3 regions of the Phaeacidiphilus oryzae TH49 genome follow, and region 1 is predicted to be linked to each of the others. Evidence: riboswitches for the same ligand, from Rfam matches in the RefSeq annotation. Region 1 holds a riboswitch; each other region holds the start of a gene.
What was found. Region 1 has a riboswitch for cyclic di-AMP ahead of BS73_RS07855 (transglycosylase family protein). Riboswitches for the same ligand answer to the same signal wherever they lie in the genome.
Positions count from the first base shown of each region.

Region 2: it holds a riboswitch for cyclic di-AMP, as region 1 does, so the genes downstream of both, BS73_RS40720 (transglycosylase family protein) here and BS73_RS07855 (transglycosylase family protein) in region 1, are expected to answer to the same signal.
Region 3: it holds a riboswitch for cyclic di-AMP, as region 1 does, so the genes downstream of both, BS73_RS28390 (C40 family peptidase) here and BS73_RS07855 (transglycosylase family protein) in region 1, are expected to answer to the same signal.

Region 1 is NZ_JQMQ01000005.1:777,633-787,326, reverse strand. Features, by position in the region: gene BS73_RS07885 (chaplin) at 1-119, shown strand, start outside; gene BS73_RS07880 (TROVE domain-containing protein) at 366-1,970, opposite strand; tRNA gene BS73_RS07875 (tRNA-Ser) at 2,275-2,343, opposite strand; gene BS73_RS40645 (hypothetical protein) at 2,710-2,850, shown strand; gene BS73_RS07865 (MFS transporter) at 2,960-4,336, shown strand; gene BS73_RS07860 (SDR family NAD(P)-dependent oxidoreductase) at 4,333-5,076, shown strand; cyclic di-AMP (ydaO/yuaA leader) riboswitch at 5,842-6,023, shown strand; partial or broken gene BS73_RS07855 (transglycosylase family protein) at 6,028-6,381, shown strand; gene BS73_RS07850 (TetR/AcrR family transcriptional regulator) at 6,394-7,128, opposite strand; gene BS73_RS07845 (macrolide family glycosyltransferase) at 7,210-8,412, shown strand; gene BS73_RS07840 (zinc-dependent alcohol dehydrogenase family protein) at 8,518-9,531, opposite strand; gene BS73_RS07835 (carbohydrate ABC transporter permease) at 9,632-9,694, opposite strand, start outside.
Region 2 is NZ_JQMQ01000005.1:2,981,880-2,991,573, reverse strand. Features, by position in the region: gene BS73_RS17080 (phosphotransferase family protein) at 1-256, opposite strand, end outside; gene BS73_RS17075 (HAD family hydrolase) at 434-1,171, opposite strand; gene BS73_RS17070 (winged helix-turn-helix domain-containing protein) at 1,198-2,073, opposite strand; gene BS73_RS38255 (hypothetical protein) at 2,375-2,539, shown strand; gene BS73_RS17060 (LLM class F420-dependent oxidoreductase) at 2,646-3,623, shown strand; gene BS73_RS17055 (SDR family oxidoreductase) at 3,640-4,431, opposite strand; gene BS73_RS17050 (cytochrome P450 family protein) at 4,658-5,908, shown strand; cyclic di-AMP (ydaO/yuaA leader) riboswitch at 6,113-6,283, shown strand; gene BS73_RS40720 (transglycosylase family protein) at 6,287-7,063, shown strand; gene eno (phosphopyruvate hydratase) at 7,232-8,512, shown strand; gene BS73_RS17035 (FtsB family cell division protein) at 8,782-9,246, shown strand; gene BS73_RS17030 (DUF501 domain-containing protein) at 9,268-9,694, shown strand, end outside.
Region 3 is NZ_JQMQ01000005.1:5,534,117-5,543,810, forward strand. Features, by position in the region: gene BS73_RS28380 (NYN domain-containing protein) at 284-1,573, shown strand; gene BS73_RS40765 (C40 family peptidase) at 1,982-3,193, shown strand; cyclic di-AMP (ydaO/yuaA leader) riboswitch at 3,548-3,741, shown strand; gene BS73_RS28390 (C40 family peptidase) at 3,752-4,774, shown strand; gene BS73_RS40510 (C40 family peptidase) at 5,020-6,117, shown strand; gene BS73_RS28400 (hypothetical protein) at 6,114-7,592, shown strand; gene BS73_RS28405 (M48 family metalloprotease) at 7,730-8,971, opposite strand; gene BS73_RS28410 (glycosyltransferase family 4 protein) at 8,968-9,694, opposite strand, start outside.

The DNA of each region.
Region 1 (9,694 bases):
CGCAGCTCGCCGAGACCGGCGCCGGCCCGGCGCAACTGGCGGCGATGAGCGGACTCGGCGCCGTACTGCTGGCGGGCGGTGCCATGTTGCTGCGCCGTGGCCGACGCACCTCGGAGTGATCCACCCGGGAGTGACCCGCCCCGGAGTGACCCGCCCCGGAGTGACCCGTCCCGGAGTGACCCAACCCGGGGTGACCCCCCACCGAGTGAAGAAACGTGTCGCCTTCGGTGGAGGGCCGTGCCTCCGGCCGCCCCGGCGCGTTGCGCACGGTGTGTCGCCCGCTGGCCGTCGACGAGACCAGGCCGGCGTCCGCGGCACCGTCCCGGCGGCGGGCAACCCTGCCTCGTCCGCCGCCGGGCTGCCGCTCAGTCAGCCTGCTCCCACGGCCAGCCGGCGTCCCGGCCGCGGGTGAGGAGGGCCACCATGGTGAACAGCTTGTCGCTGAAACCGGCGATCTCGTAGCGGTTCGGCGTGGCGGTGTCGATCGCCGACGCCGCGCACCCGGCGGTGTTCACGCCGAACAGCGGCACCTGCGGCGGGAGCGCCGTCGACACCGTCGACGCCGTCGGCCCGGCGGAGGCCGCCGGCGCGAAGGTCTGCATGTCGGAGATCACCACCACCCGGTCCTGCCCGCGGTAGGCGGACCGCAGGGCCTCGATGATCCGGGTGCCGTGCCCGACCTCGCCGATCCGGGCGCAGAACGCCTCGGTCTGCCGCAGCACCGAACCAGCCTTGTCCAGCGGGTGGGTGAAGCTGTCGGTCGCGAATCCGACCAGGTCCACCTCGCAGCCGCGGGCCGCCAGCGCCACCCCGAAGAGCGCGCCGACGTCCACGTGCCGCACCGCCGACCGCGCGGACACCCGCTGCCCCATCGAGCCGGAGGTGTCGACGAGCACCAGCGTCCGTCCCGGCAGTGCCGGGATGTTCGCCGTCGACGCGGCCAGTGCCCGCTCCAGCGGGTGGCCCCAGCGCAGCGACGGCGCAGCACGGTAGGCGGACAGGAACCGGTACGGGAGCTGCCGCGAGCGCCGCACCTCCTCCGGGTCCGCGAGCCGCGCGCCCACCCCCGCCGCGACCTCGTCGCCGACGCCCGCCTCGTCGAGGTTGCGGAGGTTGCGGGTGAGCGCCATCAGCCCCATCGAGGGGATCACGGCGGTCCACGCGTCCGCGTCCATCGGTCCGAGGCCGGACAGCTGCTCCCAGGTCATCCCCGCCTCGGCGAGCCGGCCGGGGTCGGCCAGGAAGTACGCCCTGCGCTCGGCCTCCGGCAGTGCCAGGGCCGCGCGGTAGGCACTGAGGACGGGCAGGCGGTCGGTGACCCGCACGGTGTCGCGCCGCCACCTGCGGTCGGCGAGGTAGTCGAACAGGTCCGCCTGCCACGGCTCCCGGGGGTGCGGCTTGGCCAGCGCGACGACGTCCGCCATCCGCCACGCGGAGGCCCCGCCGTCGTACTTCAGTGCGGCCTTCTCGGTGTAGAGGCGCTGGACGGCGTCGGCCAGGCCGCGCTGCACGCCGCCGGGGAGGGTGACCTTCCCGGTGCGCTGCCGCCAGTAGGCGAGGAACTCGGCGGGCTCGTCCGCCCGCAGCAGGGCGTCGGCGACCATCCTCCGCACCGGGACGGTGGCCTCGCGGTCGGTGCCGCCGCGGCGGGCGAGGGCGGACTCGGCCGCGACCACGACGGCGGCCGACCGCATGTTCATCTCGCCGCGCAGGTAGGGCACGAAGCGGGCGACCCAGTCCGGGTCCTGCCGGGTGACGGTGTGGACGAGCGCGCGGAACCGGTCGTCGCGGTCGCCGGCGGACTCGTAGAAGCCGCTCTCACCGACCATGTTCACCGCGGCGAGGAGGAACAGGTCGCTCTTGGCGTCCCGGCTGTGGGCCGGTCCGCCCTCGAAGGTGGCCGCGGTGCCGGTGGTGGTCACCGGGCCGCGCGGGGCGGCGGTGGTCGGGGAGCGGGCGAACTTGGACATGGCGGTCTCTCCTCCGTGCGGTCGGGGTGGGGGGCTTGCGTGGGACTGCGCCGCGTGGGACTGCGCCGCGGACGCCGCGAGTACCTGTCGTGCGAGCCTTCGCGGGGGATCAGCCCCGCTCCAGGAGTCGAACCTGTGGTGACCAGAAGTAGGCCCGCACTGCGCTTCGCGGCGGCGCCGCAGTCCCGCCGGACCGCGAGACGACCGGTGACCGGTGCAGTGGCGGCGACTGGACACGGGAGACCGGCGAGTGCCAGGCGCGCGAAGGCCGTTAGCGCTCTATCCACTGAGCTACCGACGCCGAGGCGCCGGGCAGGACTCGAACCTGCGACCACTCGATCTCAAGTCGAAGGAACTCCGCACTGCGCTTCGCCGATCACCCGTATCCAGTTGTCGCCTCTGCTGGGACGCTGCGAGTGCCCAGTGCCCGGGGATGGTTTCCAGTGAAAGGGAGTAACCCCGGACCTCGCTTCGCGGCACTGGCAAGCTACCGGAACCCCCGCCGCACAGCCGAGCGATTTTCCCCGCCCCGCGAATGCTCCCGAAGGGAACCGACCATGACCGAACATCAGCTCAGTCCGCACCTCACCCTCGTGGTGATCTACACCAGTCGACTGCCGGAGTGCAGGGACTTCTACGCCCGGCTCGGCCTCGACCTCCACCGCGAGCAGCACGGCAGCGGGCCCGAGCACTACGCCGCGACCCTGGGGGCGGTGCGGTCCTGGAGCTGTATCCCGCCGTGGGGTGCGCGCCCACCGGGCGGCTGCGGATCGGGTTCTCGAGCGCCGGGCCGGTGGCCGGGCTGGAGGCCGGGCGGCATGTGCTGCGGGATCCCGAGGGGCGGGCCGTGGAGGTGGTGGTCGGGGGAGGGGCGACGTGAGCGTGGGGCAGCGGTGGTCTCACTGTGTGGATGGTGGTTGACCAGCGGTGATGGGTAATGGTCGGATCCTTGGCGGTCACGAGGGTGTGATGTTGAGGAGAGGACGAGGGTGACGGTGGAGGAGCAGGTCTCGCGGGGGAGAGTCGCGGTCGCGAGCTTCGTCGGGACGGCGATCGAGTTCTACGACTTCTACATGTACGGGACCGCGGCTGCGCTGGTCTTCGGGAAGGTCTTCTTCCCGTCGTTCTCGTCCACGGCCGGGACGCTGGCCTCGTTCGCGACCTTCGGGGTGGGCTTCATCGCGCGGCCCATCGGCGCGATCCTGCTGGGGCACTTCGGCGACCGGGTGGGCCGGAAGAAGACCCTGGTGGCAAGCCTGCTGATGATGGGGCTCGCGACCTTCGCGGTCGGCCTCATCCCCTCCTACGCCAGCATCGGGGTCGCTTCGCCGCTGCTGCTGGTGGTCGCCCGGCTGATCCAGGGGCTCGGCCTCGGCGGCGAGTGGGGCGGGGCCGTCTTGCTGGCCACCGAGTACGCGCCCAAGGGCAAGCGCGGCCTGTACTCCGCGTTCCCGCAGATCGGACCGGCCGTCGGCTTCATCCTCTCCAGCGGGCTCTTCCTGGTGCTCGGTGAGACGCTGTCGGCCGGCTCGTTCCAGAGCTGGGGCTGGCGGGTGCCGTTCCTGATCTCGGCGGTGCTGGTCGCGATCGGTTTCTTCATCCGGATGCGGATCGCCGAGACCCCCGTCTTCCGCGCCGCCCAGGAGCGCGCCGCCGCGGAGCGCGAGGAGCGCGGCAAGGTGCCGTTCCTCGAACTGCTCCGGCGCCAGCCGAAGGTGCTCGCGCTGGCCACCCTCGCGTTCATCCTGGCGCACACCGTCTTCTACACCGTCACCACCTACGCGCTGTCGTACGGGACTTCGGTGCTCGGGCTGAACAAGAACATGATGCTGATCGGCACGATCCTGGCCGCCGCGGTGATGGGCGCGGCGACCCCGTACTTCGCGGTGCGGTCGGACCGGATCGGGCGGCGGAAGGTCTGCCTGGGCGCGACGCTCGCCGCCGCGGTGTGGGCGTTCCCGATGTTCTGGCTGCTGAACACCCGCCAGACGGCGCTGGTGATCGTCGCGCTCTGCGTCGGCCTGCTCTGCTTCGCCTTCCTGTACGGGCCGATGGGCGCCTACCTGCCGGAGCTCTTCGCCACCCGGTACCGGTTCTCCGGCGCCTCCTTCGCGTACAGCGCGAGCGGGATCGTCGGCGGCGGGGTGAGCCCGCTGCTGGCCACCAAGTGGCAGTCGATGACCGGGAGTTCGTGGCCGACCTCGCTCTGGATGATGGGGATCGCGCTGGTCGCCTTCGGCTGCGTGGCGCTGCTGCGGGAGACCAAGGACGACAGCTTCGGCCCGGGCGAGGTCGGCGCGGAGACCGCCGACGGCGCCGAGGCCCGGGCGGCCGGGGCGGCTGGAGCGGCTGGGGCGTCCGCATGACCCGGCCGGTGGTGCTGATCACCGGCGGCGCCTCGGGGATAGGCCGGGCCTGCGCCCACCGGGCCGCGGCGGACGGCGCCCGGGTGGGCGTCCTCGACCTGGACGCCGAGGCGGCCCGGGCGGTGGCCGCCGAGCTGCCGGGCGAGCCGGGCGCGCACGCCGGTGCGGGCGCGGACGTCTCGGACGGCGCGCGCATGGCGGCCGCCGTGGACGGGCTCCGGGACCGCGTCGGCCCGTTCACCGGGCTGGTGGCTTCGGCGGGGATCGCCCCGCGCGGCGGGATCGACACCGTGACGGACGAGCAGTTGCGGTCCGCCTTCGCGGTGAACGTCGGAGGTGTGGTGCACGCCGTGCAGGCGGTGCTGCCCGATCTGCGGTCGGCGCGGGCCGGTTCGATCGTCGCCCTGGCGAGTCTGGCCGCGTTCCGCGGCGGCGGGCTCCTGGGCGGCACCGCCTACGCCGCATCCAAGGGCGCCGTGGTGAGCCTGATCCGGGCGCTGGCGCGGGAGTTGGCCGCGGACCGGATCCGCGTCAACGCGATCGCCCCCGGCCCGACCGCGACCCCGATGCTGGGTGCGGCCGACGAGTCCGAGAACCGGGCGTTCGCCGAGACCACCCTCCTCGGCCGGGCCGGCGAGGCCGAGGAACTGGCCGGCACCGCGGCCTTCCTGCTGGGCCCCGACGCCGGCTTCATCACCGGCCAGGTCCTCCACGCCAACGGCGGGGCGCATTTCGGCTGACCGCTGGACCCGGGGTCACCCCGCGCCGACGCCATTGCGGGCGCGGCGGCTGGCCTGCGTGTCGGTGTGGGGCGCGGGCGCGGGCCTCGGGCCGGACGGACGGGAGAGCGGGGTGAGTGCTGGGGGAGGCGGGGAGGTCGGGGCGGAATCGCCAGCCGGATGCGGCGGCGGCTGGCCGGGGCGGGTCCGATCCGGCGAGGCTGCCCCGGCTCGCCCCCCAAGCCCGGGGACCTTTGATCCGGTAGCCGGTAGCCGGTAGCCGGTAGCCGGTAGCCGGTAGCCCCGGAGCCCGGCCTGTCGGAGCGTCAGCTTCGGCGGCGGGCGGGTGACGGACGTGGTCGGTGAGGCGCTCGCTGAAGCCCGCCCGTTCCGGGACCACGGGACGCGGCCGGCCCGGCCCCGCGTGTCGCCGCGTGCCCGAGGCACCCGTCGGCGTGACGGAAGGGCCCGGACGGTGGTCTTGAGCGAAACGTACGCCAACCCGCCGACGGGCACGGTGCCTGCGCTGTGCCGGCCTCCGAATTCGGCGCGCTTTGTGGGGAGTTGACACCTGCGAAGGCCGCATTCCAAACGACGGCCGGCCGCGCCGAATTCCGGTCCGACACGCCGGCCTCGCCCGATTCCCGGATTTAAACGTGGACCGGTGGGTTCGGGTGCGGAATCCCCCGTAAGCACCACAGCGACAACACCCATGCGGCGGAGCATAATTGAGTTGATGTTAAAAGCATGATTAGCGTTCGAATGGGCCCGCAGCCGTGGGCCTGCGCCGCGGGAACGCCGAATCCCGACCACCGCGCGCGCCGTGAGCATCGAAGAGTCGGTCGGGAGCGGGGGAACCATCGCTGCCGCGCAAGGTCGCGGCTAGGGGTGAAGCCGCGGGCGCGCGGCCGGGGCCGTACAGGCTCCGAACCCGACAGCTCACCTCGTAGGCGTGACACGGGAAACGTGCACATGAGTGTGTGCAGTAATACCGAACGCTTCGTCGTCTCCACCGCATTCGCCTTCGCCGGAATCTCGATCGCATTCCTGGTGCCGAACGCCGCCGCTCGCACATCCGCCGCACCGACCGCCGTCTGGGAGCGCGTCGCGGCCTGCGAGTCCTCCAACCGCTGGCACGTCAACAGCGGTAACGGCTACTACGGTGGGCTCCAGTTCACCTCCTCCACCTGGCGCGCCTACGGCGGCCACCGCTACGCCCCCCGCGCCGACCTGGCCAGCAAGGGGCAGCAGATCGCCGTCGCCGAACGGGTGCTGGACGCCCAGGGCCCGGGCGCCTGGCCGGTCTGCTCCGACCGGGCGGGCCTGCATGACTAGGCGTCACCGCGGTGCCGGTGGCGGCGGATCGACCGGGGCGCCGGGCCCATGACGGCCCGGCGTGTCGTCCGAGGTGGTGCCGCCGCGCCGACCGGCTTCGGCGAGCCGCCCCACGGCCGAGGCGAGTTCCTCGGCGTAGCGGTCGACGACCTCGGGTGAGTCGGCCGCCGCGCCGAAGAGCGCGCGGGCCAGCTGCGGGTAGACGGCGAGGGCGTTGCCGGCGCTGATCGTGATCAGCAGCAGCGCGGCGGGGTCGATGCGGTCGTCGACCTCGCCGGCGCGCTGCCGCTCGCGGATCCGCTCCACCTCGTGGCGGAGCCGGGCGTCGCGCTCCTCGGCGTCGGGGCCGGCTTCGCCCTCGCCCTCGCCCTCGCTGTCGGTGAGGCCTTCCCAGGCCAGCAGGCGGCCGCCGAACCGGGGGTCCACACTGGCCCGCACACCGCGCCGGACCTGCTCGCCGAGGTCCAGGTCATCCGGGATGGCCTGCGCCTCGTAGGCCCGCCAGCGGCGGCCGATCTCGCGGTAGAGGCCGTCCTTGCCGTCGAAGTAGTACGAGATGAGCTGCTGGTTCACGCCCGCGCGCCGGGCGATCTCGGCGACCCGGGCACCGGCCGGGCCCTTGGCGGAGAAGATCTCCACCGCTGCGTCCAGAATCCGCTCCCGGGTCCGCTCGGCGTCCCGCTGGCGCTCGCCTGGGGCCGGTGACCTGCGCTTACGGGGGGCGTCCGGAGTGTCCATGGCCATGATTGTGTCATATGGGCGAGCGATTCAATCAATCAGACGTTTGACAAATCCATGTCTCCGGTTGACGGTAGGGGCATGGCTCATATCGCCTTCGTCAGCCTGGCCGAGGCCGGGCATCTCAATCCGACGCTGCCTGTCGCCCGGGAGCTGATGGCCCGGGGGCACCGGGTCAGCTATCCGGCCGACGCCTCGATGGCCGAGCGGATCCGCCCCACCGGCGCGGAGATCGTGCCGTACCGCTGCGAGCCCGCGGCCGATTCCGCGGCCGAGCCCGCCGCCGAGCCCCTGGTCATCGACGGGATGGACGCCGCCGCCCGCGCCGCCCTCGGGATGCTCAAGCAGCTCGCGCAGGTGCTGCCGCAGATCGAGGCCGGCTACCGGGACGACCGCCCGGACGTGATCGTCAGCGACTGGCTCGCCTGGGCGGGGCCGATGCTCGCCGCCAAGTGGGGGATCCCCCGCGTCCAGTCCTGGAGTGCCCACGCCGCCAGCGAGGGCTACGACTTCGGCGCGTTCGCCGACCAGATGTTCGCCGGCAGCCCGTGGAAGCCGGAGTTCGACGCACTCCTCGCCGACGTCCAGGCGAGGCACGGGGTACCGCCGTTCGCGCTGCGCGACTTCTACCGTCCGGCCGAGTCCAACCTGGTGTACCAGCCCAGGGCCTTCCACGTGCGCAACGAGACCTTCGACGACCGGTACGCCTTCGTCGGCCCGACCCGGCTGCCCGGGGCCGAGCCGGCCGGCGGCGGCTGGGGGCCGCCGGGTCGTCCGCTGGTCTATGTCTCCCTCGGCACGATCATCAGCCGCCCGGACTTCTTCCGCACCTGCGTCCGGGCCTTCGCAGAGCTGCCCTGCCGGGTCCTGATGTCGGTCGGCGACGGGATCGAGCCGGCGGCGCTGGGACCGCTGCCGCCGGGGGTGACGGCCCGTCAGGAGGTGCCGCAGCCCCTCGTCCTCGCCCACGCGGACGTCTTCGTCACCGCCGCCGGGATGAACTCGGCGATGGAGTCGCTGGCCGCCGCCGTCCCGATGGTGGCCGTCCCGCACACTCCCGAGCAGCGGACCACCGCGGACCGGATCGCGGAGCTCGGCCTGGGCCGCGTGCTGGCGCCCGCCGAGGCCACCGCCGAGCGGCTGCGGGAGGCGGTGGGCGGCCTGCTGCACGGCGACGACACCGCCGCCCTCCACGGCCGGCTGGAAGCGATGCGGGAGGAGATATGCAAGGCGGGCGGCGCCCCCCGGGCGGCCGACGCCATCGAGTCCCGTCTCCCCGGCTAAGCCGCGCGCGGCCCTTGGCCCGCGGTGGGTGCCCCGCCGCCGGCCGCCGCCGCGGCCCACGCGGACCGAACCGGCGGCCGGTCTGCCGCCCGCCGAAGCCGGCGCCTACGCCTCCGCGTTCGGCAGTACGTGGATCTTCGGGCCCGCGCCGGTGGCGCCGGTGCGGACGGCGTCGACCGCCTCGGTGTAGCCGTCCAGCGGGTAGGCGTCGCCGAGCAGCGGGGCGACGTCCACCGCACCTGCCGCGATCAGGTCGACGGCCGGCGCGTAGCTGTTCAGCACCGCCATCGAGCCCAGGATCCGGATCTCGTCGTTGTAGATCCGGAACGGGGAGACCGGGACGACGGCCTCCGCGTCGGCGACCCCGAAGACCAGCAGGGTGCCGCCGCGACGCAGGGCGTCCAGCCCGGAGGCGATCGCCGCCGGCGCGCCGGTGGCATCCACCGCGATGTCGAACCCCCTTGCCCCGCCCGCGAGTTCGCCGACCGAGGTGGCGGTGGAGGTGAAGCCGAGCGCCTGCGCGATGGTCAGCCGCTCGCCGGCCCGGTCGACCACCGCCACCTCGGAGGCGCCGGCCCGGCCCAGGAGCTGGGCGATCAGCAGGCCCATCGTCCCGGAGCCGATGACCAGCACCCGCTTGCCCAGCACCGGACCGAGGAGGTCCACGCCGTGCACCGCGCAGGAGAGCGGCTCGATCATCGCGGCGGTGCGGAAGTCCGGTACGGAGTCCGGGAGTCGGTGGACGTTGGTTGCCGGGACGGCGACGTACTGGGCGAAGGCGCCGTCGACGGTGTCGCCGACGGCGTTCCAGTCGGCGCAGAGGTTGCCCCGCCCGATGCGGCAGTACTCGCACCTGCCGCAGTACAGCGACGGGTCGACGGCGACCCGGATGCCCACCGGCAGCGCGGGGTCGTCGGAGGCGGCGATGGTGCCCGCGAACTCGTGCCCGGGGATCAGCGGGTACGGGGAGGGCGGGAACTCGCCGTCCAGGATGTGGAGGTCGGTGCCGCACACCCCGCAGGCGGCGACCTCGACCACCACCTGCCCGGCCGCCGGCGTCGGGTCCGGGACCTCGGTGACGCGGACCCGGCCGGGCTTGTCGATGACCACAGCGCGCATGAAATCTTGCTCCAAACGGTGGGGGTTTGCTCGTCGTAGGTCGATTCGGTGACCGGTGACAGGAGATCGATGCCCCTGCGCCTCCCCGGCCCCGGCGCGGTTACTTCACCGCGCCCATGGAGAGCCCGCGGACCAGCTGCTTCTGCGCGATCCACCCGGCCAG
Region 2 (9,694 bases), 2.2 Mb from region 1:
CCAGTTCGGTGCCCTCCGCGAAGGTCTGGACGGAGAACCCCCGCCGGGTGGCCAGCACCTTCGGCACGTTGGGCAGATGCCGGGAGACCGTCCGGAGTACCGCCGCCTCCTCGGGCCAGATGGCCTGGTCGAAGGGGAGCGAACGGTGCTCGGTGGGGATCCTGACCTTGACCTTGGCGCCCGGCTCCACCGGTCCGAACCGGGCCAGCCGCTCCGGCAGGAGCACCGCGTGGTTGCGGTTGTTGAAGCCGGACATGGGCAGCACGTTGTCCTGGGCGTGACGGCGGAGGCCTTCCCAGGTCTTCGATGGGGGAGTGTGGCTGTCGATGGCGCGCGCTCCCGGGTATACCGGCGTTTGGCCGTACCCTACTGGGGGAACCGGGGTGTCGGCCCGAACGCAACCGCCTTGTTACCCCGGACGTGTGACGGGTGCTCACGTGGGGTCCAGGGGCGTTCGGGAGAACGCCTCCAGCAGTTCGGCCATGCCCTGGAAGACGTAGGCGGCGCCGGCGTCGAGGAGAAGTTCGCGCTTGCTGCTCGCGATGGCGGCATGGCGGTCGGGCACGAAGCCGAGGAAGACCACTCCGGCCTGCCGGGCCGCCGCCGCGTCGGCCTCGGAGTCGCCGAGGAAGAGGCAGCGCGACCGGTCCGACTCCCGGACGGCGAGCTCGGCCAGCGCGCGTTCGATGCAGTCGGGGTCGGGTTTCATCAGGTCCGGGTTCTCGGGTCTTCGGCCGAATATCCGGTCCTCGAAGTGGGGGTGCAGCCCCACCCGCCGCAGGTACCCGGCGATCGGGCCGGGGGCGTTGTTGCTGGTGATGGCCAGCCGGACGGCGTGCTGCGAGAGCACCGCGATCACCGCGTCGACCTCGGCGGTCGGTGCCGCCGTGCGGGCGGCCTCCTCCTCCATCCTGGTGATCAGCTGTTCGATCTCGTGCATCGGCGCCGGCGGGGTCCTCCCCGCCCGGGTGTCGCCGTTGCGCGGTGCCCGCAGCAGCGCGTGGGGGTCGTCCGGGTCCCGCTGGGGGCGCACCCCCAGCGCCTCGGAGATCGAGAGGGCGACCTCCGAGGCCGGTCGTTCCGCGTACAGATGGCAGATCGGTCCGTCGAAGTCGAACAGTACGCAGACGGCCCGGCGCAGGCGGTCGGCGATGGCGTCGGCTTCGGTCAAAGGCGGTCCGGTTTCGAAAGAGCGGCTCACTCCGACATTGTGAAGTCGCGCGCAACCGTGTTCCAGAGTGACTCGAACCACCGCTGACTCGTCGTCAGGAAGGCCTCGCCGGGCTGGAAGAGCTCGACGTTCATGCCGAGCGAGTCGTAGATGTCGACCAGTTCCTCGCCGCCGCGCCCGTCCGGCACCGCCGCGGGATGCTCGACGACCTCGTACAGGCTGTAGAGCGGGGTGCGGCCGTTGAGGATGTACAGCTTCAGCAGCGGGGTGATCGGCAGGGAGCGCAGCTCGACCTCGACCGTCCTGGTGATGCCGAGGTTCTGCAGGGTGAGCAGCCGGTTGCGGAGGCCGAAGGCGTTCGCGGCGACCAGCCTGCCCAGGCGCTCCATCGGGCGGGGATCCTCGGGGTCGTCCACCCGGCGGGGGATGCCCAGCCGGATCCCGGTGTCGGGCAGCAGCAGCCGCATCCGGATGGAGCGCGGGCCGTCCCCCTGGGTCTGCAGCCGGGCCAGGATCGGGCTCATCGCCATGGAGAGGGTCTCGGTGGTCATGCTGAGCGAGTCGATGGTGACCTCGTCCGCGTCGAAGGCGCGTTCCAGATGACTGCCGAGCACCAGGCCGGCCGGCTCCGGGGCGGCCGCACCGCCCGGGGCCGGGCGGGGACCGCCGGGCTCCGCGACGAACGAGCCCTTGCCCTGCCGCGACTCGATCAGGCCCTCCGAGCGCAGATCGGCCAGCGCCTTCTGCACGGTGGTCCGGGCGACGCCGTGGACGCCGGCGAGCCGGTGCTGGGAGGGCAGCCGGGTGCCCGGCGGCAGCTCGGCTATGTGCGCCCGCAGCGCGGCGAGGACGCGCTCCATGGGCGGCAGATCGACTCCGTCGACGGAGGCTTCTCCGTTCATCCTCTCACCCTACAACTTCTGGCCATGTTCCCCTGGCGGTACTGAACTTGACTGACAGTCAGTTTGGCTGACTAGTCATGTCGGCATCATGACCGTAGCCAAGTTGTGGTCAAGTTGCCGACATATCCGAACGTTGGCCCCCCCTTGACTGCGCTCGGGGTTCGGTCGGCCACCGGTCGATGGCGCCCGGCGATGCCGCCCCCCGAGGACTCCCTCCACCACCGGGCTCCTGCCTGCCAGGGGCCGGAAGGGGGGCGCCGTGCGCCCGCTCCACCGATTCGGGTTCTGCCTGGCGGTTCTGTTGGCCGGTCATCTCATCGAGGACCATCTCGGCTGGGTCTGGTTCTGGGCCACCCTGCTGGTCCAGGCCGCGGTGCCGAGCGGTCGTCTGCGGCTCGCCGCGCTGGCGCTCTGCGTCGGCTCCGCGCTGGTGCTGGGCGGGCCGGGGGTCGTCTTCGGACACTGAGCCCAACCGAGGGCGGGCGCCGGGCCGTACGGCCAGGGATCTTGTCACGCGGGCCGGTGCGTGATGGCATCGGCCGGGTCGTCGCAGATGGAGGTTCGCCGCAATCATGAACGCGTCCGCTACGCCCGCACGCTGGGGGCTCACCATTCCGCTGGACGGGGTGCCGCTCGCCGAGCAGCGGCCGATCGTCGAGTCGCTGCCGGACCTGGGCTTCACCGACCTCTGGTCCTCGGAGGCGAACGGGGCCGACGCCTTCACGCCCCTGGCCCTGGCCTCCGTCTGGGCGCCGGGCATGCACCTCGGGACCGCGATCGTGCCGGTGCACACCCGCGGCCCCGGGCTGATGGCGATGCAGGCGGCGACGCTGGCCGCCGCCGCGCCCGGCCGGTTCAGCCTCGGGATCGGGGCCTCGTCCCCCGCCATCGTCCGGGACTGGAACGCGATCCCGCACGAGGAGCCGTTCAAGCGCTCGCGCGACGTGCTGCGCTTCGTCCGCCGGGCGCTCAGCGGGGAGATGGTGGACGGGGAGTTCGACACCTTCGCCATCCGCCGCTTCCGCCTCGGACTCGTGCCCGAGACGCAGCCCGAACTGCTCCTCGCCGCGCTCCGCCCCGGCATGCTCCGGCTGGCCGGCCGCGAGGCGGACGGGACGATCATCAACTGGCTGTCCGCGGACGACGTCCCGACCGTCCTGCGGGAGTTCGCCGCCCCGGAGAAGACCGTGGTGGCCCGGATCTTCGTCTGCCCGACGGAGGACGCCGAGCACGTCCGCGCGCTGGGCCGGCGCATGATCGCGGCGTATCTGACCGTCCCCGCGTACGCCGAGTTCCACCGCTGGCTCGGCCGCGAGGAGATCCTCAAGCCGCTCTGGGAGAACTGGGCGGCCGGCGACCGCCGTACCGCGGCCGCCTCCATCCCGGACGAGCTGGTGGACCAGCTGATCGTCCACGGTTCGCCGGAGCAGGTCCGGGAGGGCGTCCAGCGCTACGCCGACAACGGCGTGACGGTGCCCGTCCCGGCCCTGCTGCCCACGCCGGCCGACGTGTCCCTGACGGACGCGATCCGCGCGGTGGCCCCGCGCTGACCCGGCCGGCGGGCGGTCAGGACAGCTTCGGCAGGCGGGCGACGACCTTCTGCATCCCCGCCAGCCAGGCGTCCCGGTCCGCCGCCCGGGCCTGCTCGTAGCCGGCCACCTCCGGATGCGGCAGCACCAGGAACCGCTCCTCCGCGAGCGCGGCCACCACGGAGTCCGCCACCGCCTCCGGCGCGATCAGCTCGCCGAAGGCGGTGAGCACCTCCTGGGTGGCCCGGCTCTCCGTCATCCCGGTCCGCACCCCCTGCGGGCACAGCACGCTGACCCCGATGCCCTGCGGCCCATACGCCGTGCTGATCCACTCGGCGAAGGCGACCGCCCCGTGCTTGGTGACGGTGTACGCCAGGTCGCCGGGCATCTGCAGCAGCCCCGCCGCCGAGGCGGTGTTCAGCAGCCAGCCGCGCCCCCGCTTCAGCATCCCGGGGAGGACCGCGCGGGCCGCGTAGACATGGGCCATCACGTTGATGTCCCAGCAGGCCTGCCAGACCGCGTCCGGCGCCTCCAGGCCCGCCCCGGAGCCGATCCCGGCGTTGCTGCAGAACAGGTCGATCGGGCCGAGGTGCGCCTCCGCGGTCTCCACCAGCAGGCGGACGTCGCTCTCCCGGGAGACGTCGCTGGCCACGCCGACGGTCCGGCAGCCCTCCCGGTCCAGCTCCTCCGCCAGGTCCTCGACGGCGTCCCCGTCGAGGTCGGCGAGGAGCAGCCCGCGCGCGCCCTCCGCGCAGAACCTGCGGGCCAGCGCGCTCCCGATGCCGCCGGCCGCTCCCGTGATGACCACCACGGAGTCCCGTATCCGCATGTCGTCCGCCCCTCTGTCGCTCCGCCGCCGGGCCGCTCCGCACCGGGCCCGTCCGTGTCGCCGCGGTTGGCGCTGATCGTAGAGCGGCGGCCGAGCGGCGGACAGACCCTGACCACCTGCCGGAACGCCGCCGGATCGCCGCCCGCGTGGCGCCCGCCCGCCGCCCGCTTGCCGCCGGCACGCCGTCCGAATGCTGCCCATACGCCGGACCGGTTAACGTCGGTGCGTGCCCGAGAACCAGCCCGCGCCCGCCCTCTCCGACGGCCCCGCCCTCTTCGACTGGGAGTTCGCCGCCGACCCGTACCCGGCGTACGCCTGGCTGCGGGAGCACTCCCCGGTGCACCGCACCACCCTCCCCAGCGGGGTGGAGGCCTGGCTGGTCACCCGCTACGCCGACGCCCGCTCGGCGCTCGCCGACCCCCGGCTGAGCAAGAACCCGGCCCACCACGGCGAGGAGGGCGCCCACCGCAGCGGCCGGATCGGCATCCCCGGCGAGCGCAGCGCCGACCTGATGACCCACCTGCTGAACATCGACCCGCCGGACCACACCCGCCTGCGCCGCCTGGTCTCCAAGGCCTTCACCCCCCGCCGGGTGGCCGAATTCACGCCCCGAGTGCAGGAGTTGACGGATCGGCTGATCGACGGCTTCGCCGCCCGCGGCAGCGCCGAGCTGATCCACGAGTTCGCCTTCCCGCTGCCCATCTACGCCATCTGCGACCTCCTCGGCGTCCCGGCCGAGGACCAGGACGCGTTCCGGGACTGGGCGGCGATGATGATCCGCCACCCCGGCGCCCCGCGCGGCGGCGTCGGCCGCGCGGTCAAGCGGATGCGGGCGTACCTCTCCGAGCTGATCCACCGCAAGCGGGCGGACCTCGGCGACGACCTGATCTCCGGCCTGATCAGGGCCAGCGACCACGGCGAGCATCTGACCGAGAACGAGGCCGCGGCGATGTGCTTCGTGCTGCTCTTCGCCGGCTTCGAGACCACCATCAACCTGATCGGCAACGGGGCGCTGGCCCTCTTTCAGAACCCGGCGCAGCGCGAGCGGTTGCGGGCCGACCCGTCCCTGTGGGACACCGCGATCGAGGAGTTCATCCGCTACGACGGCCCGGTCGAGCTCGCCACCTGGCGGTTCGCCACCGAGCCGGTGGAGATCGGTGGAGAGCGGATCGGCCTCGGCGACCCGGTGCTCGTCGTCCTCGCCGCCGCCGACCGCGACCCGGCCCGCTTCGCCGAACCGGACGCGCTCGATCTGGCCCGCCGGGACAATCCGCATCTCGGCTTCGGGCACGGCATCCACTACTGCATCGGTGCCCCGCTCGCCCGTCTGGAGGGCCGGACGGCGCTGGCCACCCTGCTGGCGCGTCTACCCGATCTGGCGTTGGCTACCGAGACGTCGGGGCTTCGCAGGCGCGGCGGGCTGATCATGCGTGGCCTGCGCGAACTCCCGGTCGAGTTCACACCCGTCCACTCCTGAAGCACCACTTGCGAACTGACCGACGCTCAGAACCGCCCAAAGGTTGTACGCCTCGGGTGTGAGATTGTGCGACTTGAGGACATTCGTACGATCTGCATAGCCTGCACGACGTTCGCGTGTCTGCGAACCCCGAGCCCCGGGACGCCGAGTCCTGTCCACCGGAGCGAGGGTCGTCGACAGATCGAACGGACAGGAGTGGGGGACCCACGTACACCGCCGAAGCACCGGCAGCAGCGACCACGCCGCCGCGAGGGAGTCGCGGCAACTGCCCGGCGCACGGCTAGGGGTGAAGCCGCCTCAGCGGACCTGAGACGGCCGGGCTACCTCACGGCCCGAACCCGACAGCTCACCTCGCAGGCGTCGGAGAGGAAGCAGCCGATGCATCCCACCGCTGTCTTCGGCGGCACCGGCCGTCATCGCAAACCCCGCAGCTCCCACACCAGGCGGCTGGTCGCCACCGCCGGAGTGGCCGGCGCCGGAATCGCCATCCCGCTGATCGGAACCGCCGCCACCAGCACCGCCGACGCCGCCACCGTCTCCACCTGGGACCGTGTCGCCCAGTGCGAGAGCGGCGGCGACTGGTCCATCAACACCGGCAACGGGTTCTACGGCGGACTGCAGTTCACCCGGTCCACCTGGGCGGCCTACGGGGGCACCAAGTACGCCCCCACTGCCGACCGGGCCAGCAAGGGCCAGCAGATATCCGTGGCCGAGAAGGTGCTGTCCGCGCAGGGGCCGGGCGCCTGGCCGGTCTGCAGCCAGAAGGCCGGGCTCGCCGCCGGCGGCTCGCCGGCCCAGGTCGGCACCGGTTCAGGCGGCACCACGACCCGTCACAGCAGCGCCTCGCACACCCACACGGCCTCGTCCGACAGCGTCGCGGGCCACACCGCCCCGCGGACTGTCGAGCAGCCGGCGAGCAGCTCCACAGCCACCAGGAGCGGCTCGACACCCACCACGAGCAGCGCGAGCGGCGGCAGTGCCGTGCACACCGTCGGCCACGGTGACTACGTCGTGCGCAGCGGGGACACCCTGTCCCGCATCGCCGCGGCGGCGCACGTCTCCGGCGGCTGGCGGCACCTGTACCAGGAGAACCGGTCCACGGTCGGCTCGAACCCGGACCTGATCTACCCGGGCCAGCGCCTCCAGGTCGGCTGAGGGTCCACCGGCCCTGACCTACCCGTGGGTAGGCGGCCGCCGCGGCCCGGGACGGACCGAGGATGGACCGAACGCGGACCGAATAGGGTCCGATGTCCCGGATGGCCGCGGCGGCCGTTGCGGTTAGGCTCAGGTCGTAACGGCCCCGTACCCGTGAAGGAGAACAACGTGCCGTCCATCGACGTCGTCGTAGCCCGCGAGATCCTCGACTCGCGAGGCAACCCCACCGTCGAGGTCGAGGTCGGCCTCGATGACGGGAGCACGGGCCGCGCCGCGGTCCCGTCCGGCGCCTCCACCGGCGCCTTCGAGGCCCTCGAACTCCGTGACGGCGACAAGTCGCGCTACGGGGGCAAGGGTGTGGAGAAGGCCGTGCTGGCCGTCATCGAGCAGATCGGCCCGGAGCTGGTCGGCTACGACGCGACCGAGCAGCGGCTGATCGACCAGGCGATGCTCGACCTGGACGCCACCCCGGACAAGTCCTCGCTCGGCGCCAACGCCATCCTCGGCGTCTCGCTGGCCGTGGCCCACGCCGCCTCCGAGGCCTCCGACCTCCCGCTCTTCCGCTACGTCGGCGGCCCGAACGCCCATGTGCTGCCGGTCCCGATGATGAACATCCTGAACGGCGGCTCGCACGCCGACTCCAACGTGGACATCCAGGAGTTCATGATCGCCCCGATCGGCGCGGAGTCCTTCTCCGAGGCCGTCCGCTGGGGCGTCGAGGTCTACCACACCCTCAAGTCGGTCCTGAAGGAGCGCGGCCTGGCCACCGGTCTGGGCGACGAGGGCGGCTTCGCCCCCAACCTGGACTCCAACCGCGAGGCCCTCGACCTCATCCTGGAGGCCATCCGCAAGGCCGGCTACACCCCCGGCCAGGACGTCGCCCTCGCCCTGGACGTCGCCGCCTCCGAGTTCTACAAGGACGGCACGTACACCTTCGAGGGCAAGGAGCGCACCGCCGCCGAGATGTCGGCGTACTACGGCGAGCTGGTCGACGCCTACCCGCTGGTCTCCATCGAGGACCCGCTCTTCGAGGACGACTGGGACGGCTGGAAGACCATCACCGAGCAGCTCGGCGACAAGGTCCAGCTGGTCGGCGACGACCTGTTCGTCACCAACCCGGAGCGCCTGGCCAGGGGCATCAAGGACGGCGCGGCCAACGCCCTGCTGGTGAAGGTGAACCAGATCGGCTCGCTGACCGAGACGCTGGACGCGGTCGAGATGGCCCAGCGCAACGGCTTCCGCTGCATGATGTCGCACCGCTCGGGCGAGACCGAGGACACCACCATCGCGGACCTGGCCGTTGCCACCAACTGCGGCCAGATCAAGACCGGCGCGCCGGCCCGGTCCGAGCGGGTGGCGAAGTACAACCAGCTCCTCCGGATCGAGGAGATCCTGGACGACGCCGCGGAGTACGCGGGCCGCGGCGCCTTCCCCCGCTTCAAGGGCTGACGCCCTCGCCCCGAGCGCAGCCCCGAAGGGGCAAGTAAGGGGCGCGGGGAACTGCGCGCCCGGCTGACTACGGCGCCGCACCCGGCAACGGCCACTCGGTTGCAACCCGGACTCCGTTGCCGACCTGTGGACCGTAAGTGGCCGGCCGCGCAGTTCCCCGCGCCCCTGAAGTCGCTGCGCGACTTGGCGGGGCCGCTCAGCGGGTCGGGGAAAAGTCGTCCGCGAGCATCTACGCTGGCGGCCAACGGACAACCGACCCGGAGGGGAACTTGCTGCGTTTCAACGTCGCCCGCTCCGGGCGCCCCCGCCGGCCCAGGATGACCGGCCGCGCCGCCGTCCTCGGGCTGGTGCTCTGCGCGGTCGTCGCCGCCCTCGCCTACCCGACCCGCCAGTTCGTCGCCCAGCGCCAGCAGATCTCCCAGCAGCGCGCCGCCGCCGACCTGGCGAAGCGTCAACTGGAGGCCGAGCGCCGCCAGCTGGCCCGCTGGCAGGACCCGGCCTTCGTGGCCGCCCAGGCGCGCGAGCGGCTGCACTACGCCTTCCCCGGCGAGACCCCCTTCGTCGCGGTGGTCCCCGGCTCGTCCGGTTCCTCCGCCGGCGCGGGCTCCTCCGGGACCTCGTACCAGGCGGCCGCCCCCGGCCAGCCCTGGTACGCCAACCTGTGGGACTCGCTGGACGCCGCCGACGCCGCGCCGACCGCGAGCCCGACCGCCCCCGGCACCACCGCCCGCTGAACCCCCACACCCCCCGGAACGATGACCAGCGAAACCCCCACCGAGCGACCCACCGAGCAGGACGTCCGCGCGATCGAGGCCCAGCTGGGCCGCGTCCCGCGCGGCCTCCGCGCCGTCGCCCACCGCTGTCCCTGCGGCCTCCCCGACGTGGTCGAGACCGCCCCCCGACTCGAGGACGGCACCCCCTTCCCGACCCTCTACTACCTGACCTGCCCGCGCGCCGCGTCCCTCATCGGCACCCTGGAGGCCGACGGGATGATGAAGGAGATGACGGCCCGGCTCGGCGAGGACCAGGAGCTGGCCGCCGGCTACCGCGCCGCCCACGAGGACTACCTCCGGCGCCGGGACGCGATCGAGGTGCTGGAGGGGTTCCCCAGCGCCGGCGGGATGCCGGACCGGGTGAAGTGCCTCCACGTGCTGGTCGCCCACTCGCTGGCGGCCGGCGAGG
Region 3 (9,694 bases), 4.8 Mb from region 1:
CGCCCGGGCAGGCACCGTTTCGCGAGACAATCGTCTGGACGGGCCGCACGGAAGGGAACGCGGACGATGGATCGGAGCAGGGAACGTGGTGGACAGAGACCGGCCGAGCCCCGCCCCCGCGCCTCTGCCCGAAGACCCGCCGACTGACGCGGCAGCACCGCCGACTGACGCGGCGGCACCGTCTGCTGACGCCGCGGCACCGTCGGCTGCCACTTCGGCGCCGCGGACCGACGCCGCCGCGCCCCCCGTCGCGCGGCAGGAGGAGCAGCCGGGCGTCGGCCCCCTGGTCGAGGGGGTGCGGCGGCGGGTCGTCGGGCTGGCCTCGGACGGGCTGGCCGCCGTGCCCTTCGCCGAGCTGCCGATCGGCCTCCGCCGGTACGTGAAGTTCACCCCTTCCCGTCGGATGAAGCACGCCGCCAACGCGCTGGCCGCCGCCCTGGAGGCGGAGCCCGCCTTCCGCTCCCGGATCGCCGATCTCCTCCGCGCCGCCCAGCCGGAGCTGGTGGCCGCGCTGGAGGAGGGCGCCCCGCCGGCCGCCGCCGATCCGCTGGACGTCGCGGCCGCCGCCTATCTGCTGCGCACCCCCGGCTGGGAGCGGCTGGTCAACGAGACCGGCGAGCGGGTGGAGCGCGCGGAGGCGGAGGGCGCCGCCGTCGAGGCCAACCGCCTGGTGGAGAAGCTGCACGCGGAGATCGCCGCGCTGCGCTCCGCCCACCGCTCCGACCAGGACCGGGCCCGCGCCGAGACGGACGCGGCCCGCAAGGAGATCGAGTCCCTCCACCGCCGGCTGCGCCGGCTGGAGGCGGACACCCGCCGCGCCGAGGCCGCCGCCCGCCGGGCGGTCGCCGATCTGGAGGCGGTACGGGCCGCGGCCGCCGCCGAGCGCAGCACGGCCGACGCCGAGGCGCGCCGGCTGCGCAACCGCCTCGCCGACGCCGAGGCCTCCGTGGAGGCCGCCCGCCGGGCCGCCCGCGAGGGCCGCAGCGTGGAGGACATGCGGTTGCGCCTGCTGCTGGACACCGTGCAGCAGGCGGCCGCCGGGCTGCAGCGCGAGCTGGGCCTGCCGCCGTCCACGATGCGTCCGGCGGACACCGTGGACGCGGTCGCCCCGGCCTCCGCCTCCCCGCACGACGTCGCCCGCCGGGCGCTGGCCGGCGACGACCCGGAGCTGCTCGACCAGCTGCTGGCGCTGCCCCAGGCGCATCTGGTGGTCGACGGTTACAACGTGACCAAGACCGGCTATCCGCAGATCCCGCTGGAGAAGCAGCGGCTGCGGCTGCTGGGCGGGCTGTCCCATCTGGCCTCGCAGTCCGGGGCCGAGGTCACCTGCGTCTTCGACGGCAAGGATCTGGACGTACCGGTGCTGCTGGCCCCGCCACGGGGGGTACGGGTGCTCTTCAGCCGGTCGGGGGAGACGGCGGACGAGCTGATCCGCCGACTGGTCCGGGCCGAGCCGGCGGGCCGGGCGGTGACGGTGGTCTCCTCGGACCGGGAGGTCGCGGACGGCGTGCAGAGGGCAGGCGCACGCCCGGTGCCGTCCACCATGCTGCTGAAGCGTCTCGCCAGGGGCTGAGCCGGCCGGGGCGCGCCGCCGGGAGCGGGCGGCCCGTCGACGCCGCCGGTCAGGGGCGGGGGCCGGCGGTGGTCCGCAAGCCGTTCGAAGTCGACAAGACGTCAAAGCGCCCCCAACTCACCCCTGTTGGCGCCGGGGCTTCTGTGAAGAACGAGGCGGATTCGTATGACTGACATGACAGTCGTACACCGCTCCCACTAGTGTCTCCGCCGAACCTCCGGAAGTTGGTCGGCCAAACGGGACGACCAGGGAGGTTCCCGCCGAATCCGGCCCGGCAAGCGGGGGGTGCCGCCCCGGAGCCAGGATCCGCGGCTGGTTGGTCCGCGCGGGCGCGCATGCCCGTGGCGCCCTCCGGTCTTCCGCGGCAACCTCCTCGGCAGGCGGCCAGGAGTAAGGAAGCGATGCAGCTTGTCGCAGTTGCCGGAGACCCCGGAGATACCGGAGATGCCGCGTAAGCCGCGTGGAGCCCAGCACCGCCGCCCCGCACCCCCGAGCCGTGCGCGAGCCGGCGTGGTCACCGCGGCGGCGGCCGCGGCGGTGGCCCTGTCCTCGGGAGCGGGGTCCGGGACCGCCGAGGCCGACACCGCCACCCAGCTGGCCCAGGTGCAGAAGCAGGTGGACAGCCTGCGCCAGCAGGCCGGCGCCGCCGATGAGCAGTACAACGGCGCCCTGGCCAGGCGCCGGCAGATGCAGCAGCAGGTGAACGCCGCCCAGAACGACGTGGCCGACCAGCAGGACGCGGTGAACAAGCAGGTGGAGGGGATCGGCGCGATCGCCGCCGCGCAGTACCGGGACGGCGGCCTCGACCAGACCGTCGGCATGCTCACCGCCAAGGACCCCACTGACTACCTCAGCCGCGCCTCCACCGTGCAGCAGGTGGACCGGGCCCAGGCCGGGATGCTCCGCCAGCTCCAGTCCCAGGAGCAGACCCTGCGGGCCGCCCGGGACAAGGCCGGCAGTGCCCTGGAGGCCCAGCAGCAGCAGACCGAGGCGATGGCAGCCGCCCGGCAGACCGCGCAGCAGAAGCTGGCCCAGGCCCAGCGGATGCTGCAGAAGCTGACCGCGCAGCAGCGCGCGGAGCTGGCCCGCAAGGCCGCGGCCGAGCGGGCGGCGCAGGAGGCCGCGGCCCGCAAGGCGGCCCAGCAGGCCGCCGCCCAGCAGGCCGCGGCGGAGAAGGCGGCCCGGCGGAAGGTCGCGCAGTCCTCCTCGGGTTCGGGCTCGGGCTCGACCACGGGGTCGGGGTCCACCGCCTCCGGGTCGGTCGGCGCGCGGGCGCTGGCGGCCGCGGAGACCAAGATCGGCTCTCCGTACGTCTGGGCCGCCTCCGGGCCGAGCTCCTTCGACTGCTCGGGCCTGGTCCAGTGGGCCTACGCGCAGGAGGGCATCTCGCTGCCGCACTACTCCTACTCGGACGAGACGGTCGGCAGCGCGGTGAGCGGTCTGGCCGACGCGCAGCCCGGGGACATCGTGGTGATGCTCGGCGGTGAGCACGTGGGGCTCTACGCCGGGAAGAACTCCTCGGGGCAGTACATGATCCTCCACGCCCCCTATCCGGGGGCGTACGTCCGACTCGAGTCCATCGACACGATCGGGTCGGTGACCGCCGTTCGGCGTATGTGATCCCGTCGTGAACCCGAGATGAGGGAGAATCAGGCGTCCGTGTGACGCGTCTCACGGGCCGTCAGGCAATCCGGTGAGATGTCCGAATTCGCCCTCCGTGAGCCGAAGATGGCGGTAGCGTGGTCGCGCCTCGGTAGGGGCGCGGCTACGCCGTGTCGTGATTTCCGACCGGAGTTGCAACTAGGGAGACTTTTTACTTTCGGGGATTTGAAGGGATCACATTCCTGTTACTAGTCTCTGGCTCCGAACCTGCGCCAAGTCGATCACCCGCCCGGGTGGCAGCGCCGGTTACCGCCGAGTCTGGTGGAGGATGCGGAGCGAGGCCCGGGACGAGAGTCCAGGCGGCGCTCGGGGGAGCATCGGACACCGGAGCCGGGGAACCAATCTCCCCGGGGTGAATCGGCGCCAGGTCGCCCCCAGGCGGCCCGGGACACGCGAGCGCCTCACCGCGCTAGAGCGGCTTCCGGGTCGGGGACGTGAGGCGTCGTAGGGCAGTCTTCCAGCCCGAACCCGTCAGCTCACCCGGTAGGCGGTCGTAGGAAGAAGGAGCTCGCCTTCGTGGCGTCCCACCGCCGACCCAAGAACCCCAACCGCCGCGCCCGGGCCGCCGTGCTCGGTGTCACGGCGGCGGCCGCCGTCGCGATGTCCGCGAACACGGCCGCCCAGGCCGCGCCCAAGGAATCCCTGTCGCAGGTCAAGGCCGACGTCAACAAGCTCAACGACCAGGCGGACGGCGCGATCCAGAAGTACGACGGCGCGAAGGCCCAACTCGCGCAGGAGCAGAAGCAGGTCGATCTGCTCGAGAACGAGGTCGCCAAGCAGCAGTCGCAGGTCAACACCTCGCTGGAGAACCTCGGTTCGCTCGCCGCCTCGCAGTACCGCACCGGCGCCGTCGACCCCACCGTCCAGCTGATGATGTCCTCGGACCCCTCCAGCTACCTGCAGAAGGCCTCCTCGCTGGACCAGCTGACCACCCAGCAGACCGACATGCTGAACCAGCTGAAGCAGCAGCAGGCCGGTCTCGCCCGCGAGAAGGCCCAGGCCGAGGCCAAGCTGGCCGGCCTGCAGTCCACCGCCAAGCAGCTGGCGTCCGCCAAGAGCGACGTGCAGAAGAAGCTGGCCGCCGCGCAGGCCAAGCTCAGCTCGCTGACCGCGGCCGAGCGTCAGAAGCTCCAGCAGCAGGAGGCCTCCGCGGTCAACGACGCCGCGAGCCACGTCGGCGGTACCGCCTCCTCCGGCGCCGCTGCCGCCGCCTTCGCCGCCGCCAAGACCCGCCTCGGCGACGCCTACGTCTTCGGCGCGACCGGCCCGAGCAACTTCGACTGCTCCGGCCTGATGATGTGGGCCTACGAGCAGGCCGGCGTCTCGCTGCCGCGCACCTCGTACGCCCAGGAGAACGTCGGCACCTCGGTGCCGCTCTCCGAGGCCCAGGTCGGCGACCTGGTCATCTTCAACGGCGGTGAGCACGTGGGGATGTACGCCGGCAACGGCGTGGTCCTCCACGCCCCGCACACCGGCGCCGTGGTCCGCTACGAGTCGATCTCCACGATCGGCAGCGTGGTCACCGTCCGCCGCGTCTGAGCCTCCCCCGCTCGACCACCCGGCCCGGTCCTCCTCGCGGAGGGCCGGGCCGCGCGCGTCTCCGCGTGCCGCCCCTGCCGCGGATTTCCGCTCGGGCCCGGAGACCCGCGCTGAGCTGGCAGATCGTCAATTCGTACGTGTGCCGCCCGAATTTTCGCCCGGTGGGGGGTTTGGACCAGGCGCCCTCTTCTCGCTAACGTCAGCGCTCGTACCCACGGGGCTCACGGGTGAAGGGAGTTCGCGCGATGGCGTCGCATCGACGGGCCAGGGCCCGAGCCGTTCCCTTCCTTGGCGGCGGGGCCGGGCGCACCCTCGCCCTCACCGTGGCCGCGGCCGCGGCGGCGCTGGCCGGCGGCGGCAGCGCGCTCGCCGCCCCGGGCGGGCCGGGGGCGGCGGCGGGCGCCGGCGACCCGGCGCAGCGCCTCCAGTCGCTCTACGAGCAGGCCGAGCGGTCCGGTCAGCGCTACGACGCCGTGCAGGAGGAGAGCGAGCAGGTCCAGGACCGGGTCGCGGACGTCCAGCAGCGGATCGCCGTCGAGCAGGAGCAGCTCAACGGCGCGGTCGACGAACTCGGCGCGCTGGCCGGGGCGCAGTACCGGGACGGCGCCGTCCCGCCCACCCTCCAGCTGATGCTGGACAGCCGGCCCGAGGAGTACCTCGACCGGGCCGACGCCCTGGACCGCGCCGACGCCCGCACCGCCGACCGGGTGCACGCCATCGAGGAGCGGCAGCGGCGCCTCGACCGCGACCGTGACCTGGCGGAACGTCAACTCGCCGAGCTCCAGCGGCTGCGCGGGCAGCTGGCCGGGGCGAAGTCCGCCGTGCAGGGCCGGCTCGCCGCGGCACGGGCGCTGCTCTCCTCGCTGGACGCCCGGCAGCGGGCGGCGGTGGAGGCAGCCGTCAACGGCAGGGCCGGGGGCGCCGACGGCCTCTCCGACCCGGCCGCCCAGGCCGCCGACGCGGCGCTGGCGAACGCGGGCGGCGCCGGCGCCCCGGATCCCCGGGCCGCCGCGGCGGTCGCCGCCGTGCGCGCCGCGCTGGGCCGCCCGTACGTCTACGGCTCCACCGGTCCCGGCTCCTTCGACTGCTCCGGGCTGATGTACTGGGCCTGGCGGCACGCCGGGGTGACCCTGCCGCGCACCTCGCAGGGCCAGGCGGGGGCCGGGCAGCGGATCCCCCTCTCCCAGGCCCGCCCCGGCGACCTGGTCATCTACTACGGCGACCGGCACCATGTCGGGATGTACATGGGCAACGGCATGGTCGTCCACGCACCGCACTCCGGCTCCTCGGTCCGCTACGACCGGGTGACCGCCATGCCGGTGGAATCCGTGGTCCGGGTATGAGCGCGGAACCGAGCGCCTCCGACGAGGACGAGAATCGCGAGCGGGAGCGCGAGCGGGATCGGAGCCGCGAGCCCCTTCCCGGTCAGCGGGGCGGCACGCCCCCTGCCGGGCACCCCTCGCGCCGCCGGGCGCTGCTCCTCGGCGCCGGCATCGCGGGCGGTCTCGCCGTCGGCGCGGCCGGGGCGTACGCGGCCCGGGCGCTGCCCGACTCGGCCGACGGCCCCGCGTCGGACGGCCGACTCGGCCCGGACACCGACGCCGCCGCCCCGCTGGCCCTGGACGAGACCGACCGCTCCGGCGTCGACGCGCTGCTCCGCGAGCGCGCGGCGGCGGTGCTGGCGCACGACCGCGGGCGGCTGCTGGCCACCGTCGACCCCCAGGCGGAGCCCAGGTTCCGGGCGGCGCAGGGCGCGTTGACCGCGAACCTGGCGGCCGTGCCGCTGGCCGAGTGGCGGTACCGGCTGGTGGCCGTGGACGCCTTCCCGCTGCCCGCGCTGGCCCAGGCCGCGGCACCCGGCCAGCCCGCGGAACGGCGGCTGGCCGCGCGGATCGAACTCGACCACCGGTTGCGCGGCTACGACACCCGCCCGCTGACCTCGACCCAGTACCTCACCCTGGTCCGGCGGTCCGGCCGGTGGCTGGTCTCCTCGGACAGCGACGGCGCGGCCGCCGGCCTCCACGGCGACGTCCAGCTCTGGGACCAGGGCGCGGTACGGGTGGTGCGCGGCCGGCGCTCACTGGTGCTGGGGCTGCGGCCGGTGCCGCTGCTGCGGGCGCTCGCCGAGGTCGCCGACGCGGCCGCACCGATGGTCGAACGGGTCTGGGGGAGCGGCGCGAGCAGCGGCGGCTGGCCGGGGCGGACGGTGCTGCTGGCCCCCGCGGACCTCGACCAGTTCGCGGACCTGCTGAGCGCCGAACCGCGGGCCTACCAGTCGATCGCCGCGGTCACCACCGGCGAGCTGGGCGCCGGGACGGCGCCGGCCGACCGGGTGATCGTCAACCCGCAGGCGTACGACGGGCTGAGCGCGCTGGGGCAGCAGGTCGTGATCACCCACGAGACCACCCACGCGGCGACCCGGGCCATCACCGAGCCGTGGACCCCGCGCTGGCTCGCCGAGGGCGCGGCGGACTGGACCGCGTACGCGGCGACCGGCCGCAGCGCGCGCCAGATCGCGCCGGAGCTGGCGGCGGACATCCGCGCGGGTCGCGCGCCGCGGGCGCTGCCCACCGACGCGGAGTTCGCGTCCACGGCGCCGCGGCTGCCGCAGGCCTATGAGGAGGCCTGGCTCGCCTGCCGCTACGTGGCCGACCGCTGGGGCGAGCCGCGGCTGCGCGCGCTCTACCGCGCGGTGGCGTCCTCCGCGCGGCATACGCAGAGCGCGGCGGTCTCCTCGGCCCTCCACGCCGAACTGGGCGTCTCGCCGGCCGAGTTCACCTCGGCGTGGCGCGCGTACGTCCGCACGGCGATGGGCTGAGCTTCCGCTGGGCGCGCAGTTCCCCGCGCCCCGGATTGCAGCGCCGAAGGCGCGAAAACAGGGGCGCGGGGAACTGCGCGCCCAGCCGACCCTAGCCCGCAGACGCCGACGGTCGGCGAGCCGCCGCCCGCCCCGCGCTACCGCCGCGCTCCGCCCCGCGCCCAGCCGCGCGCCAGCGCCACCCGCTGGGACGGCGTCGGGTGGGTGCCGAAGAGGACGCTGAGCCAGCGCGGGGGGTCCGGCTCGGCGACGTTGGCCACGGTCAGCGCCCGCTGCATGGCGATGAAGCCCTCCGGATCGCGCGTCGCGTCCAGCGCGAAGACGTCCGCCCGCCGCTCGATCCGCCGGCTCACGGCGCACTGCACGGGCCCCGCCACCGCGCCCCCCAGCGCGGCCAGCGCCATCAGCAGCGCCATCGACCGCGGGTCGGAGACCGTCCAGTCGCCCGCGAGCGGCCCCGCCACCGGGCCGGCCAGCACCCCCGCCAGCGGCCCGACCACGCACACCGCGGCCGCCGCGCCGAGCGCGCCCAGCAGCATGCCCCGGGTGACGTCCCGGTGGACGACATGCCCCAACTCATGTGCCACGACCAGCTCGACGTCCCGCTCGGCAGCGGTCGCCAGCAGCGTGTCGTAGACCACGATCCGCCGCGTCGCGCCCAGCCCGGAGACGTAGGCGTTCAGCGCGGTCGTCCGCCGGGACGCGTCAGCGACCAGCACGTCCCGCACCCGTACGCCCTGTCGCTCCGCCAACTCCAGCAGCCGGCCGCGCAGTCCGCCCTCCGGCATCGGCGTGAAGCGGTTGAAGAGCGGCTCCACCAGCAGCGGCCAGAGGAAGGACATCACCACGGCCAGCACCGCCGCCGCGCCCGCGGCCGGCAGCCACCACCACCGCTCCGACCACCCGGCGAGCGCGTACACCCCCTCCGCGGCGGCGATCCCGAGCACCGCGCTCAGCGCGAAGCCCCGCGCCACGTCCACCCACCAGCCGGCCCAGCCCTGGGTGACCAGCCCGAACCGCTGCCGCACCACCCGGCCGCGGGCCGCGAACGGCAGCCCCAGCAGCTGCCCGGCCAGCAGCAGCACCACGGCGCCCGCGACGATCCGCGCCTGCCGCCCGCCGCCGAGGAGCTCCCCGGCCCGGACCGTCAACCACGGCCCGGCCCCGGTGAATCCGAGCAGCGCGCTGAGCGCCAGCCCGGCCGTCCGCCCGCCCAGCGCGACCGGCACGGCGGCCCGCCGCAGGGCGCGCGCCCGGGCCGTCTGCTCGGGGGTGAAGTCGGCTTCGTCCGCCCCCGCGGCAGGCCCTCCCCCCGGGCCGGCGCCCGCGCCGCTGCCCGCGCCCGCGCCTGCCCCCGCCTCCGCCCCCGCGTCGGTCACAGCAGCGCCGCCAGCCGCTCCGCCAGGATGTTCCAGCGCCAGGTGCCCTCCACCCAGGCCCGCCCGGCCTCGCCCATCCGCCGCCGCAGCCCGGCGTCGAGCAGCAGCTCGGCGACCCGGGCGGCCACCGCCCCCACGTCCCGTCCGCCCACCACGTAACCCGTCTCGCCGTCCAGCACCGCGTCCGGCGCCCCGCCCGAGTCGCCGGCCACCACCGGCAGGCCGGTGGCCGAGGCCTCCAGGTAGACGATCCCCAGCCCCTCCACGTCCAGCCCCCCGCGCCGAGTCCGGCAGGGCATCGCGAAGACGTCCCCGGCGCCGTAGTACGCGGGCAGCTCGTCCCACGGCACGGCCCCGGTGAACCGCACGCTCTCCGACACCCCCGTCTCCGCCGCCAGCTTCTCCAGGTCCGCACGATACGGCCCGCCACTGACAATCAGCAGCACCGTCTCCGGCACCCGCCGCAGGATCTCCGGCAGCGCCCGGATCAGGGTGTCCTGCCCCTTCCGCGGCACCAGCCGGGAGACGCAGACGACGACCGGGCGGTCGGTCAGCCCCAGCCGCGCCCGCACCTTGTCCCCGCCCGAGTCCGGCCGGAAGACCGAGTCGTCCACCCCCGGCGGGACGTGCGCCATCCGGGCCGCCGCCTCCGGTCCGATCGCCGAGGCGATCCGGGAGCGGGTGTACTCGCCGAGGTAGGTGAGGGTGTCGGTGCCGGCGCCG